4 regions of the Pseudoalteromonas sp. 20-MNA-CIBAN-0454 genome follow, and region 1 is predicted to be linked to each of the others. Evidence: predicted binding sites of a transcription regulator. Region 1 holds the regulator's gene; each other region holds the start of a gene.
What was found. The regulator sigma-54, encoded in region 1, starts transcription at its own class of promoters, with help from an activator protein. The targets are predictions, from matches to a motif close to GTTGGCACGNNNNTNGNNT.
Positions count from the first base shown of each region.

Region 2: a site for sigma-54 is predicted at 1,991-2,009, ahead of AAEZ22_RS13820 (EF-hand domain-containing protein). Genes of this name have one in related genera too.
Region 3: a site for sigma-54 is predicted at 1,392-1,410, ahead of AAEZ22_RS11675 (flagellar basal body rod protein FlgF). Genes of this name have one in related genera too.
Region 4: a site for sigma-54 is predicted at 2,093-2,111, ahead of fliE (flagellar hook-basal body complex protein FliE). Genes of this name have one in related genera too.

Region 1 is NZ_JBEOOB010000011.1:7,264-11,175, reverse strand. Features, by position in the region: gene lptA (lipopolysaccharide transport periplasmic protein LptA) at 1-189, shown strand, start outside; gene lptB (LPS export ABC transporter ATP-binding protein) at 186-911, shown strand; gene AAEZ22_RS07190 (RNA polymerase factor sigma-54) at 981-2,474, shown strand; gene hpf (ribosome hibernation promoting factor) at 2,501-2,788, shown strand; gene ptsN (PTS IIA-like nitrogen regulatory protein PtsN) at 2,793-3,245, shown strand; gene rapZ (RNase adapter RapZ) at 3,267-3,912, shown strand, end outside.
Region 2 is NZ_JBEOOB010000029.1:39,453-43,364, reverse strand. Features, by position in the region: gene trkA (Trk system potassium transporter TrkA) at 1-974, shown strand, start outside; gene AAEZ22_RS13830 (EF-hand domain-containing protein) at 1,050-1,265, opposite strand; gene AAEZ22_RS13825 (EF-hand domain-containing protein) at 1,334-1,546, opposite strand; gene AAEZ22_RS13820 (EF-hand domain-containing protein) at 1,696-1,908, opposite strand; gene AAEZ22_RS13815 (flagellar brake domain-containing protein) at 2,377-3,048, opposite strand; gene AAEZ22_RS13810 (TrkH family potassium uptake protein) at 3,088-3,912, opposite strand, start outside.
Region 3 is NZ_JBEOOB010000022.1:7,217-11,128, reverse strand. Features, by position in the region: gene flgE (flagellar hook protein FlgE) at 1-1,112, shown strand, start outside; gene AAEZ22_RS11675 (flagellar basal body rod protein FlgF) at 1,446-2,189, shown strand; gene flgG (flagellar basal-body rod protein FlgG) at 2,211-2,999, shown strand; gene flgH (flagellar basal body L-ring protein FlgH) at 3,016-3,699, shown strand; gene AAEZ22_RS11660 (flagellar basal body P-ring protein FlgI) at 3,712-3,912, shown strand, end outside.
Region 4 is NZ_JBEOOB010000015.1:76,400-80,311, forward strand. Features, by position in the region: gene fliF (flagellar basal-body MS-ring/collar protein FliF) at 1-1,699, opposite strand, end outside; gene fliE (flagellar hook-basal body complex protein FliE) at 1,720-2,052, opposite strand; gene AAEZ22_RS09425 (sigma-54-dependent transcriptional regulator) at 2,213-3,673, opposite strand; gene AAEZ22_RS09430 (sensor histidine kinase) at 3,670-3,912, opposite strand, start outside.

The sequences.
Region 1 (3,912 bases):
TTAACCCTGGTAGGAGATGCAAACATTTCTCAAGCTGGGCAAAAAATTACGGCTAAAAGCATCACCTACGATATAGAGCAACAGCTTATAAGCGCTGAAAAAGATGAAAACTCAACTGATCGGGTACACACTATTTTAGTGCCTGTAGACGTAAAAAAAGAACAAAAACTCAATAAAGGTCAGCCATGAGTACATTAAAAGCAGAGCTATTAGCAAAAAGCTATAAAGGCCGTGAAGTTGTTAAAAATGTAGGACTTGAAGTAAAAGCTGGCAGCATTGTTGGTTTACTTGGCCCAAATGGCGCAGGTAAAACCACTACCTTTTACATGATTGTAGGCTTAGTTCATAGCGACAAAGGTAAAATATTAATTGATGATAACGATATTACCTTACTTCCTATGCACAGCCGTGCTCGTTTAGGTATTGGTTATTTACCACAAGAATCTTCTATTTTTAGAAAGCTCACTGTGTATCAAAATTTAATGGCTATTTTAGAAACGCGTAAGCAACTAAATAAACAAGCCAGGGAAGAAACCCTAAATAGTTTATTGGACGAATTTAGCCTGCAACATATTCGCGACAGCTTAGGTATGGCGCTATCTGGTGGTGAACGTCGCCGCGTAGAAATAGCACGTGCTTTAGCTGCAGATCCTAAATTTATATTGCTTGATGAGCCCTTTGCTGGCGTGGATCCTATTTCAGTACTCGATATTAAAAAAATTATAGAACACCTTAAAAATCGTGGTATTGGCGTACTAATTACCGACCACAATGTAAGGGAAACCCTTGATGTTTGTGAAAAAGCCTACATTGTTTCTCATGGGGAGCTAATTGCATCTGGTACTCCTGAATTTGTATTAAACGATAAAACAGTACGTGATGTTTATTTAGGCGAGCAGTTCAAACTGTAATATTTATGTTATTACTATAAGCATCTGCTAAGATTAATCATATCAATTTATAAGGATTGTTAGAGATAAATGAGGCAATCATTACAGCTGCGCATGGGCCAGCAACTTACAATGACTCCGCAACTGCAACAGGCTATTCGCTTATTGCAGCTTAGTACCTTGGATCTCCAGCAAGAAATACAAGAAGCACTTGATAGCAACCCATTACTTGAAGTTGATGAACAAGATTACACGGAAGAATCAGCAGGTAAAAACGAGCAAAAAGCAGATGACATTACTGTTAGCGCCTCTGCTGACGACACCCCAAGCGAGTATGAGCAAGATAGCGGCGAAGCACTAAATAAAGACACCATAAGCGACGACATGGCCATGGATGTATCATGGGATGAATATATGAGCGCAGCGCCTGCCTCTTCATCAGGGCCAATGCCTGAAGATGAATCTATTTATCAAGGTGCATCAACCGAAACCCTGCATGAATACTTAATGTGGCAATTACAGCTCACCCCTTTTAGCCCTACCGACGAAGCTATTGCCATAGCTATCGTTGAAGCCGTAGATGACTCTGGTATTTTAACCCTCAGTTGCGAAGACCTTTTAGCAAGCTTTAACCAAGAAACTGACGACGAACACGAAGTAGAACTAGATGAAATAGAAGCAGTGCTAAAGCGCATTCAATTATTTGATCCTGTTGGTATTGCAGCTCGCAGCTTGCAAGAATGCTTATGCATTCAATTAAATCAATTTGATAAAGACACCCCTTATATTAACGAAACAAAAATGGTGTTAACTGATCATATCGATTTACTCGCTGCTCGCGACTATCGTACGTTAATGAAAAAAACTAAGCTCAAAGAAGAAGAGCTTAAAGAAATAATGACACTTATTCATACGCTTAATCCTAAGCCTGCGGATACTATTGTCAGAGAAGAGTCTGAATACGTTATACCTGACGTGTCTGTTAAAAAAATAAAAGGCCGCTGGGTGGTAGAGCTAAACCCAGATAGCATGCCAAAAATACGTGTTAACAGCCAATATGCGGCTATGTCTCGTACAGTAAAATCCAGCGGTGACAGCCAATTTATTCGCTCGCACTTACAAGAAGCTAAATGGTTTATTAAAAGCCTAGAAAGTAGAAACGAAACACTCCTGAAAGTAACTAATTGTATTGTTAAGCAGCAACAAGCGTTTTTTGAACATGGCCCAGAAGCCATGAAACCTATGGTATTAAACGATGTTGCCGAAATAGTTGAAATGCACGAGTCGACTATTTCACGGGTCACTACGCAAAAATATATGCACACTCCACGTGGCATTTTTGAGCTTAAGTACTTTTTTTCAAGCCATGTAAGCACCGAAAATGGTGGCGAATGTTCATCAACTGCCATACGTGCCCTGATTAAAAAGTTGATAGCTGCAGAAAACTTAGCCAAACCATTGAGTGATAGCAAGATTGCAGATATATTGGCTGAGCAAGGAATTAAAGTAGCTAGACGGACAATTGCAAAATATCGCGAATCTCTGGCTATTCCCCCGTCGAATCAACGTAAAAGCTTGATTTAAGACGTACAACAAAGAGGAAAATGCTGATGCAACTAAACTTAACTGGTCGTCATGTAGACATTACAGACTCATTAAGAGACTATGTAAATAATAAATTTGCAAAGCTGCAAAGACACTCAGATCACATAACTAATGTGCATGTTATTCTCGATGTAGAAAAATTAAGTCAAAAAGCTGAAGCAACAATTTTTGTAAGTGGCGCTGAGCTATTTGCATCGACCGAACACCAAGATATGTACGCTGCCATTGACTCGTTGATTGACAAACTCGATCGTCAAGTAATTAAACACAAAGAGAAGTTTGCTCGACACTAACACTATGAAATTAAGCTCACTTATATGCCAGGACTGCAGCAAAGCTGTGGTCCTTTTTAATAGTAAAAAAAGAATTTTAGAATTCATCAGTGAACTCGCGCATAAAAAAATGCCGTATTTACCTCAGCAAGATATTCTCACTGCTTTATTGGCAAGAGAAAAGCTAGGTAGTACCGGTATTGGCCGAGGAATAGCAATTCCACATGGCCGTATGAGCGGGGCACAAGAGCCTCTTGCCTTAATTTTAATAAGCGAAACCGCTATTAATTTTGATGCAATTGATAATCGTCCAGTTGATATTTTTGTTGCGCTTATAGTGCCCGATGGCGATAACCAGCAGCACTTGAAAACACTAGCCACAATAGCTGATAAACTAAACGATAAAGAGTTTTGTAAGCAATTGCGTGCGGCAAAGTCTGATGAAGCGTTATACCAAGTTATTTTGGATCAATCCTAGTTACTAATAAAGGGGTGGTAAATGGAATTAATTATTATAAGTGGCCGTTCAGGTTCTGGTAAGTCAGTTGCTTTACGTGTTGTAGAAGATTTAGGTTACTATTGTGTAGATAATATTCCGGTAAATTTGCTGCCTTCATTAGTGCGCAGTGTCTCTGATAACTACGATAAAATAGCCGTTAGTATAGACGTGCGTAACCTGCCTAAAGACCAGCAGCAGTTTAACGATATCCTTGAGTACTTGCCCGACTTTGCTAAACCAACGTTATTTTATTTAGATAGCGACGATCAAACGTTAATCCGCCGTTATTCAGAAACACGTCGTTTGCACCCGCTTTCGATTGATTCGCTACCGCTAGATTTAGCAATAAAAAAAGAAAAAGAATTACTCGATGTACTCGTAACGCGGGCTGATCATGTCATTGATACAACCGATTTAAGTGTGCATCAACTTGCTGAATCTATGCGTGAAACCATACTCGGTAAAAAAGACAAACAGCTTATCATTACCTTTGAGTCGTTTGGCTTTAAGCATGGTATTCCCAAAGGTGCTGATTATGTTTTTGATGCGCGTTTTTTACCAAACCCACACTGGGAACCGGAGCTCAAGCCTTTAACTGGATTAGATCAACCAGTAAAAGATTATTTAGCTAGTCATAGTATTGTGC
Region 2 (3,912 bases), on a different contig from region 1:
GCTTAATAGACTACCCAGGCGCATTGCAAGTGCTGCAGTTTGCCGATGGCATGCTCTCTTTGGTTGCTGTAAAAGCTTACTATGGCGGTTTATTAGTAGGTTATGCGCTATCTACGCTTAAACAGCATATTCCCAATGTGGAAACTCGTGTAGCCGCTATTTATCGCCAAGGAAAAGCGATAAAACCTCTAGGCACAACAATTATTGAAGCCGATGATGAAGTGTTTTTTATAGCAGCCACTAAACACATCCGCGCCGTTATGAACGAACTCCAAAGGTTAGAGCGTTCATATAAAAACATTATGATTGCTGGTGGCGGTAATATAGGCGCAGGCCTAGCGCGCTCACTGGAAAAAAATCACAGTGTAAAATTAATTGAGCGCAGCAAAGAGCGCGCCGAGCAACTCTCTGAAATGCTCGACAACACGATTGTTTTTTGCGGAGATGCGTCAGACCAAGAGCTATTGTCAGAAGAGCATATAGATCAGGTTGATGTGTTTATTGCGGTAACCAACGATGATGAAGTAAATATAATGTCGGCCATGCTAGCAAAACGTATGGGCGCACAAAAAACCATGGTACTTATTCAACGCAGTGCATACGTTGACTTAGTACAAGGCGGCGATATTGATATTGCAATTTCACCACAAGAAGCCACTATTTCGGCATTACTTACTCATGTTCGCCGCGGCGATATTATTAACGTATATTCACTACGCAAAGGTGCAGCTGAAGCTATTGAAGCTGTTGCCCATGGTGATGAAAATACATCTAAAGTAGTTGGCCGAACTGTAAGGGATATAAAACTCCCAGCAGGTACTACTATTGGTGCTGTAGTACGTAACGACGACGTGCTTATTGCCCACGACGATACCATTATTATGTCGGGCGACCATGTCATCATGTTCTTAATTGATAAAAAGCACATTAATATTGTAGAAAAACTATTTCAGGTGAGCGCTATATTTTTATAGCAGTACATTGTTGGTACTTTAAACACAAAAAAGCAGCTTAGTTAAGCTGCTTTTTTAATATAGGGTACTAAAGCTTTATTGTACTTTGGCAAACTCTTCTTTAGAAAGTTCGCCATTACCGTCAGTATCTAGCTGATCAAATATTTTTACTAACTGTGTATTTGCCGCAGCTTCTTGCTGAGAAATAACACCATCGCCGTTGGTATCAAAAGAGGCAAAATCCACTGCTGCATAGGCTGCTGCTGAAGACGCTAAAACTAAAATCGCAAGTGATGTATTTAATACTTTCATAATAATCTCCTAAAAATGAGAGGTCCTTCTCAGAAATCCCTGGCTGTGAAAAATAACCGAAAAAGTAATTAGTAGTTAGCAAACTCTGCTTTAGAAAGCTCACCGTTACCATCTGTATCTAACTCTGCAAATTGTGCGATTAAATCGGAATCTACCGACGCTTCACTTTGGCTAATTGCGCCATTACCATCTACATCAAGGGTATCAAAATCACTTGCTGCAAAAGCGGCTGATGACGATGCTAGAGCGATAAGTGCGAGTGCTTTATTTAACTGTTTCATAATTTAATCCTTTACTATGTTATTCAATGCTTTATCAAAAAATTAGATATACTAAGGTTTATACTTTCCTTGTTATTCTTTTTCATAAGCTCCCTTGCTTACTTAGGTTGTCTTTGGCAACACAGAATTTTATCAACCTTGCATTTTGCTTATGCTTTAGAAAATTCTTCTTTTGATAACTCACCGTTTTGGTCAGTATCAAGCTCTGAGAAAATACTCATTAACTCTGCATCAACAGCAGCTTCGCTTTGACTAATTGCGCCATTACCATCTACATCAAGGGTATCAAAATCACTTACTGCAAAAGCGGCTGATGACGATGCTAGAGCGATAAGTGCTAACGTTTTATTTAATGTTTTCATAATCAATCTTCCTTCAAAGTTTATGTTAACTGCGATTAAGTGCTTCACTTTAAATCACGTTTAATGCAATACAGTTTAACTATTACAACTTCGATGCCAACATTTAAAACATCAATAACTTCAATTAGTTAAAGGTGACATGTACTTAAAGGTGATAATTAACTGTCTATTTTTGTTGCCTTTTTGCAACACACTTTAAGCCCAAAAAATAAGTTCGAACAAATTCAATACCTTACAAAAAGCAAAAAACGCCACAGATTATAAATACACACTGTAAGGAGACTGTTTAGCTGGGATATTCAACTCGGTTACAGCTGAATAATTTTTGAAATGAAAATAACCAATAGCTTTTATTTTTATAAATAATTGTTTTTTATCGATTATTTTATTTTTATCAATGCAGGTATGCGTTATTTAAAATTAAATTTAATAAATCGCTATTTTGTTGCAAAATAGCGAAATGTACAGTTACTCGGTTTCTGATTGGAGTATTGAAGGGTCAATAAAGTGATCCCCCATAAAGCTTTTCATTTCTTCTTCGCTGGCTAATAGCTTTATTCCACAGTAAGCACCTTGAACGTGTTCTTTCACGCTACAAATTTCTCCCTGAAAGTCTTTAACTTGCTTATTACTGCTATCGAGGATGATTGAGCATTGCATCCCTTTAATGTTTTCGGCCTGGGCTTTGTCTTTAAGATCAAACTTTACGCCCGTTAGCGAAATATCTTTAATTACCCCGTCGAGTATCCTGTCATCACTAAGTTTTAGCTTGGCCGATAATAAGGTAGGTATACGAGTTTGCGAGCGTAAATCGAATAACTGCACTTGCTTTGGGTAATTAATAAAAAGTAAGCGTGCGGGATGAGATGCAACTGACATTATTTGCTGACGAAAAGCGATAACCTGCCCACCACTTCCCTCTATTAGTGCTCTTACTACCACCATTACCCCATCGTGCAGGTAGTCGCTTGCTGTAGGCAGGCGCTTTGAGCTCGGATAGTTTAAAATAATAAATCGATTTTCGAGCAAACCTATAAACTCTGTTTTTACACGCTTGCTGGCTGTTGGTGTTAAAATTTCAAGATCAACCATGGCACCAGACATTATTTGGTGTAACTTTTCTAGGTTAGTTGTTGGCATATCCTTTTCCCTAATACTATTTATAAACTAACAATTAAATTATCCGCGCCAAAATGTAGGCGTAAACAGCACTAATAAAGTAAATATTTCTAAACGGCCAAATACCATAGCAATGGTAAGCAACCATTTAGCACCATCACTAATAGACCCATAGTGCGATGCAACATCTCCTAAGCCCGGGCCAAGGTTATTTAAACACGCTGCAGTAGCAGAAAATGCTGTAATGTTATCCATACCGGTTCCCATCAGCGCTAGCATAATAATTATAAACACCAATGCGTACGCTGAGAAAAACCCCCATACAGCTTCTACTACTTTGTCTGGCAACGCTTTGCTGCCTAACTTGATAGAATATATAGCCCGAGGATGCACTAGCCTATTAAGCTCTCGCACGCCTTGTAAGTATAGTAAGAATACGCGCACCACTTTCATACCGCCACCGGTAGAGCCCGCACAGCCACCTATAAAGCTCGAAAATATAAGCAGTATTGGTAAAAATAATGGCCAAGCCGAAAAGTTATCGGTGGCAAATCCTGCCGTACTGCTAATTGAAACAGCATGAAATAGCGCTTGGTCGAGTGTTTCATCGCCATTGGCATACACTTCATGAGACGAAAGCACGGTAAAGCAAATCACCACCAGCGCTAACTGAATACATAAAAACACTTTAAACTCAGGGTCGCGAATATAAACACTGATATTTCTACTTGCTACCGCAGCGTAATGCAGTGAAAAGTTAATGGCTGCAATAATTAAAAAGAACACACAAATAAAGTTAATTACTGGGCTATCAAAATGCCCCATAGAGGCATCATAAGTAGAAAACCCACCAATGGCGACCGTTGAGAACGCATGGCTTATTGC
Region 3 (3,912 bases), on a different contig from region 1:
CCGGTGAAGGTTACTTTGCAACCAGCCAAGACCTAGGCGCGCAAGATTTTACTTACACACGTGCCGGCGCATTTAAGTTAAACAAAGACAACTTTGTAGTAGATGCAAATGGCAGCTTTTTACAAGGCTTTCCGGTTGACCCTTCAACAGGCGATACTACATCAGTGAGTTTAAGCACTTCATCGGCTTTACAAATACCTGACTCGTCAGGATCGCCGCGTGCTACTTCGAGTGTGTATAGCTCGTTTAATTTAGATTCACGATCAATTGCACCTACAATTGCGTTTAACCCTACCGAAAGTGCAACTTATAATTCATCAACCTCAACAACCGTATATGACTCACTCGGTGAGCCACATGTATTGCAGCTGTTTTTTGTAAAAAGCGACCCTGCAGTACTCGGTAATGAAAATCAATGGAACGTGCATTCAACACTTGATGGTAAATCCTTTGGTGCCAATGGGGTTGAGCAAACAGCAGCTCCGTACACTCCTATGACTACTTTTAAGTTTGACTCAAGTGGCTTACCGCAAAGTACAGACGGCACGCCAAACGTAAGTAACACTTTTAATCCATTGTCTATTGCAGCTGGTGGCGGTGGTACAGCGGGGCTTTCTGATTTATTAACCAATGGTGCTACCTTCCCAGCGCCTGTTGAAATTAACTGGCGTGATGAAACCGGTACAGCTAATAAAATACCTACTCAATACGCAAGTCGCTTTGAAGTAAAAGCACTTGAGCAAGACGGTGCAACAGTTGGCCGTTTAGCGGGTATTGATATTGGCGCCGACGGTAAAGTTGTGGCTTCGTACAGTAACGGCGACTCAACATTTTTAGGCCAAGTGGCTATGGTGCGTTTTTCAAACTCGCAAGGTTTACAACAAGTGGGCAGCACAGGTTGGAAAGCGAGTATAGCGTCAGGCGAGCCTATTGCTGGTGAACCAGGCTCTGGCACCTTAGGTAATATCAACTCATCAGCGCTTGAGCAGTCAAACGTAAACTTAACTAACGAACTAGTTGATTTAATTAGCGCACAGCGTAATTTCCAAGCAAACTCGCGAGCGCTGGAAGTTAACTCAACAATTCAGCAAAGTATTCTGCAAATTAGATAAAGCACAATTTATTAATTTGAATATTCAAGGCTGCTTAATTGCAGCCTTTTTTGTTTATAAGATCAGGTTTGAGGCGTCAGGTATCAGGTTTTAGGTAGAAATTTAAAGAGCAGATTTTAGGCGTCAGGTATCAGGTTTTAGGTAGAAATTTAAAGAGCAGGTTTGAGGCGTCAGGTATCAACCTAGAACCTAGCCCCTAGAACCTCATCCCTATAATTTCTGCAGCTACCGGCGGTATACCACATTGCTTGGCGGTGCAGTTTTACTGCTGTATTTAACAATGGCGCATATATTGCATTTGTTCTTACAGAGATTTTTAAGTGAGTCGATGTTATGGATAAAATGGTCTACATTGCCGCGTCTGGCGCTAAGCAAAGCTTAATGGGGCTTGCCCTTAAAGCCAATAATTTGGCGAACGCAAACACTACAGGTTTTAAAGCCGACTTTGCCCAAGCTCGATCTATGCAAGCGTTTGGTGAAGGTTTGCCATCGCGGGTGTTTTCTATGGAAGAGCGCCCAGGTTCAAACATGACATCGGGTGGCATACAGCAAACCGGTCGCGAGCTCGACATTGCCATGAGCGATAACGCCTGGCTGAGTGTACAAGACGCCTCCGGCAACGAAGCTTATACAAAAGTAGGTACGCTTAATATTACCGCCGAAGGCATGTTAGTTACCAGCGGTGGTCGTCAAGTAATTGGCGAAGGCGGCCCTATTATTTTGCCAGTCCCGATTGAAAAAATAGAATTTAGTAAAGACGGTGCCATACAAGTACGCCCACAAGGCGCGCCGGCTAACTTTTTAGAAGAGGTTGATCGTTTAAAAGTGGTTGAGGCAAATAACTCAACACTTGAAAAAGGTAACGATGGTTTATTTAGACCAAAACCAAATCAAACGGTTGAAACCTCAGCTAACGTACAAGTGATAAGCGGCGCATTAGAAATGTCGAACGTTAATCCGGTACACGAAATGGTCGATATGATCAGCCATCAACGCCAATTTGAATTACAAGTAAAGCTAATGAAAACAGCAGAAGAAATAGATCAATCGCAAGATCAGCTGTTGCGCATAGTTTAACTTTAAAATGAGGACACGATTATGAATCCAGCATTGTGGATCAGTAAAACTGGGCTTGACGCCCAACAAACCGACATTTCGGTTATTTCAAATAACTTAGCCAACGCCAGTACGGTTGGTTATAAAAAAAGCCGCGCCGTTTTTGAAGATTTACTTTACCAAAACATTAATCAACCAGGCGGTCGCTCATCACAAGATACCGAAATGCCATCAGGTTTAATGCTAGGTGCTGGTGCCAAAGTGGTAGCTAACCAAAAAAACTTTTCGCAAGGTAATATGCTAACTACTGAAAACTCACTAGATTGGATGATTTCTGGTTCAGGCTTTTTTGAAGTATTACAGCCAGATGGCAATATTGCTTATTCGCGCAACGGACAATTTACCACCGATGGCGACGGGCGAGTTGTAACCTCGGGTGCGGGTTATGTGGTTCAACCAGAAATGAACGTACCCGATGACGCGCAATCAATAACTGTATCGCAAGACGGTGAAGTATCTGTACGAGTTGCAGGGCAGGCCGATAACGTGGTTATTGGGCAAATTACCATTAGTGACTTTATTAATCCGTCGGGCCTTGAGCCTATAGGGCAAAACCTTTACACCGAAACTGCGGTAAGTGGCGCGCCGGTGCAGGGTAACCCTGGAGTTGATGGGCTAGGCACTATTATTCAAGGTTCACTAGAAACGTCAAACGTAAACGTAACCGAAGAGTTGGTAAACCTAATAGAAACCCAGCGTGTTTACGAAATGAACTCAAAAGTAATTTCGGCAGTTGATGAAATGATGAGCTACATCAATCAGCAATTATAATATTTTAGAGGTTATTATGCGCAATATTATATTATTTGCAGCGGGTACTTTATTGTTAAGTGGCTGTGTGTCTACACAAAATAGTGATGTAGTACAAGACGATCCTTACTATGCGCCCATGTACCCAGAACCCAATGTTGAACCGGCAGTTGCTAATGGCTCACTGTTTAATACGTATTTATCGAACGACTTATACGCTGATAAAAAAGCACTGCGTACCGGCGATATAATTACGGTTAAATTGCAAGAATCTACGCAAGCCTCTAAAGCGGCAAAAACAGAAACTGATAAACAGTCAGACGCAAAACTCGACCCCGTTATTGGTTTAGGCGGATTACCGGTAAATATTGGCGGCGACAGCATTCAATTTGGTATCGGCAGCGACGCGTCATTTAAAGGCGACTCAAAATCAAATCAGTCAAATAGTTTAGCCGGTGATATATCGGTAAACGTAATGCGTGTTTTACCTAATGGTAACTTAGTTATTCGCGGCGAAAAATGGCTAACGTTAAACTCAGGCGAAGAATTTATTCGTTTAGAGGGATTAGTAAGGCCAGAAGATGTAACTGCAGACAATACCGTACAGTCAAATAGAATTGCTAATGCACGAATTCAATATTCGGGCAAAGGGCAAACTCAAGAAGCACAAAGTGCCGGTTGGCTAACACGCTTTTTTAGTAGCTCACTTTTTCCTTTTTAGAGGACATTCATTATGAATGTATTTAAAGTTTTTTGTTTAATGGTGTTACTTGGCTGGCAACTTCCTGCCATGGCCGAGCGCATTAAAGATGTGTCTATGGTTGAGGGCGTACGCTCAAACCAATTAGTAGGCTATGGCCTAGTTGTTGGCTTACCTGGTACGGGCGAGCAAAGCCGATTTACCGAGCAAAGCTTTAAAGGCATGTTAAACAGC
Region 4 (3,912 bases), on a different contig from region 1:
ACCACGCTTTCACTACTTGTGATGATAGTTCTGGTTCGTTAGCTACAAGGGCACGAACGGCTTTAAGTAAGTCTTCGTCACCATGTAAATCGGGTAGCTGCAGTGTACCATCGCTTGAGAAGCCAACTGAAGCAGAATCAAAGTCTTTATTTAGCATATCTAAGCTACTATCGCCAATATCAACCCCTGAGCTAAGTGCATCTTCATCGTACTCATCAAGCGTGCTGTCTGGGTAAATTAAGCGTTTTAGCATAGGTTTAACTACCGCCATAATCAACACAATAATAACCAATGCTGCCAGTACTAAGCGTACTATTTTCATAAACCAGTCTTGTTCCCATAAAGGTACTTCAAAACTCATATCTACGGCTTCTCGTACAAAGGGAACTGTTACTACTTCTAGGGCATCGCCGCGTTGTATATCAAAGCCAACACCACCTTGTAATAAACGTCGAATATTTGACAGTGCTTCAGCCGAGCGCGGGGTCATGGTGGTTTCACCGTTTTCGCCCACTGTTGGCAAATAATCAACCGCTACCGATACACTAATTCTGCGAATCGTACCGCTTTGTTGGCGCTTATGCGAAATAGTAGTATCGAGCTCATAGTTACGCGTGGCTTCTTTATGCGTACGACTCGGTGAAGTAGCACTTCCTGCGCCGCCTTGGCCTGCTACTTCTGGAATATCTGAATTTACCGGAGGCTGATTACTTAACGCGCCAGGAATACCCACAGCTAAGCCGCCTATGTTGTTTTCCTCAAACGTGGTTTCGCTTCTTACCGCTGGTAGGTCTGGGTTATAACGTTTTTGCGTTTCTTCTAATGAGCTAAAGTCCATGCTCAAATCAACTTGCGCAGTGTAATTACTCAAACCAACAATAGGGATTAAAATGCTATCAATTTTTTCTAGGTATTCTTGCTCGCGCTTACGCTCTAGGTCGTACTCTTTACGAGAACGCGCAGAAAGTGAGCTTTGTGAGCCCGAATTTAATAAACGGCCATTTTGATCGGTAACCGTTACACGTGCAGGCTCTAATCCTTGCACTGCTGAGGCTATAATATCCACAACAGAGTCTACTTCTTCGCTGTTAAGCGAGCGTCCGCGTTTAAGCGTAAGTACGACCGTTGCTGATGGTTTTTTCTCTCTGCGGGCAAATACGTTTTCTTTTGGAATAGCTAACAGCACCTTGGCGCGAGTGATGTTATTTAGCTCTTCTATAGTGCGGGCAAGTTGTTGCTCTCGGCCATGCTTTAGGCGCTCGCGCTCTAAGCGCTGGCTTACACCAAAGCCCATGTCTTGCATTATTATGTCTGAACCAGAAGTAGGACCTTGATCCAAGCCTTCGCGAGTCATTAGTAATTTTATATTTTGGTATTCGCTTTCATCAACCGACACTACATTGCCATCTAGTTGATAATCTATTTTTTGCGCATCTAAAAAATCAAGCGTTTGAATTAGCTCTTCGGTGGGCATTTTACCTAATGGGCGCATATCTGGCTGACGTGCCCAAATAATCACAAAAATGGCAATTGCCAAACAAATCGCCAGTGCAATAATAAGGGTAACTTGACGCAATACATCAACACCGCTTAACGCACTTAAATAGCCCGACTTTTGTTCTTGTTGATCGTCACTATCGCTTTGCTCAATACCGCCACTAGCAAGTGCAAGATCTGTAGATTGATTAGATTGCGCCACAATTATTCTCCACTACCTGATTAAACAGGCATATTCATGATTTCTTTGTAAGCTTCAACAAGTTTATTACGCACTTGTACGGTCGCTTCAAATGCAACAGAAGATTTTTGCGAAGCAATCATTGCCTCTGCAAGCGATACGCTTCTGTCGCCCATTTCAACCGCTTTTACTTTTTGACCTGTGTCTTGCTGTAACTCATGCACAGTATTGAGCGCATTGCTAAGCATATCGCCAAATTGTGCTGATGACGTAGACTGAACTTGCGTAGGCAATTTATTAATTTGATTATTACGGCCCGCTTCTAAGGCCATTGATTGCATTTCTTGAAATACAGCGCTATTTTGAATTTTCATTATTTGTCTCTAACAATGCAGTTAACTCTTAAGGTTAATAAAGCACAAAACGTGCCACATAAATAAAGCTTTAAATACATGGTGTTACAGTTAGTTTTTACTTAGTCAGAGTTTTGACAGCCCTAAATTCAAGGTATTGAATTTAGGGCTTTTTTGAAGGTTATGCAGGAAGTGAAATACCTAAGTCGCGCATTTGCGCTAGTTTATAACGTAAAGTTCGCGGGCTAATACCCAAAGTTTCGGCTACGTCTTTACGCTTGCCTTGGCAACGCGCAAGTGTTTCTAAAATAATTCGATGCTCTTTATCTTTAAGCTCATCTTTATAACTGCCTGTATCTTGAGCGAGTAAATCTGATTTTTGCTCATTCGGTGTTTGCTCATCAAGCTTTTCATCACCCGACTTTTCGTCATTAATAATGGCTGTTGTTTTACTATCGTAATAGGCGCTAGTTAACGCACTTTCACTAATTGCTGGCTCTACTACAAAGTTACTTGGGGCTAAGTTTTCAATAAAAATAGCTTGCTCACTTATGCTGTTGTCACTGCGCAGTATAAGCGCACGCTGAATTACGTTATCAAGCTCACGCACATTACCTGGCCATGTATGGCTAAGGAGCTTTTGCTCAGCTTGCTTATCTAAAATAGCCAGCGGCTGCTTAGCTTTAATTAAATGACGTTCAATTAAATGCTTTGCCAACACAATAATATCGCCAGGGCGCTCGCATAATGGCCGCCACATAAGCGGAAAAACGTTAAGGCGATAATATAAATCTTCCCTAAACTGATTATTTGCAACCGCTTGTTTTAAATCGCGATTACTGGTTGCGAGTATGCGTACATCCAGCGCAATGGTTTTACGGCTACCTAAGCGTTCAACTTCACGCTCTTGTAATACACGCAGTAGTTTAACTTGTAAGCCTAAATCCATTTCGGTAATTTCATCAAGTAAAATTGTACCGCCCTGTGCTTGCTCAAACTTACCTGGGCATGCCTGAATCGCGCCAGTAAAAGCGCCTTTTTCGTAGCCAAATAATGTTGCTTCTAGCATGTTTTCAGGAATCGCCGCACAGTTAATAGCCACAAAGGGCTTTGCAGCACGCGCTGATTTATCATGAATAAACCGCGCTAATACTTCTTTGCCCGAGCCACTTGGCCCCAGCACCATAACACTGGCGTCTGATTTAGCTACCCTGCTTGCAAGCTCCAACAATTGAATACTCGTTGGATCGGCAACAATAGGGCCGTCGGTTTCTTTGGGTTTTTCGGGCAAATAGCGGCTCACCATATTTAATAGCACCTCGGGTGCAAATGGTTTGGCCATATAATCAATCGCGCCTAAGCGCATTGCCTCTACCGCATCGTCAATAGTTGCGTAGGCGGTCATCATTAATACCGGTAAATCGGGGTAATTTAATTTAATACTGCGCAGTAAATCTAGGCCGCTCATAGCGCCCATTTGCACATCGCTCACCACTAACGAAAAGGATTCTTTTTTAAGTAGTAACATTGCTTGCTCAGCACTGTCGGCAGCAACGCATTCAATACCCGACATTTCTAGGGTATCTATTAATGCTTCGCGAAGCCCTGCGTCGTCCTCTACAACTAAAATAGTATTACTCATAACGATTCCTCTAATTTAGATGCTGCGCTAATTGGCAATAACAGGTTAAAACAAGCGCCGCCATGTACATTATTAGTCACCTCAATACGCCCTTGGTGCGCATTAGCAACAGAGCTAACAACCGCCAACCCTAAGCCTGTGCCTTGGCTGCTAGTGGTAAAAAATGGTTCAAACAGTTTATCTACCTGCTGTAGGTCAACACCTGGGCCATTATCACTCACGCTTATGCGTACAAAATC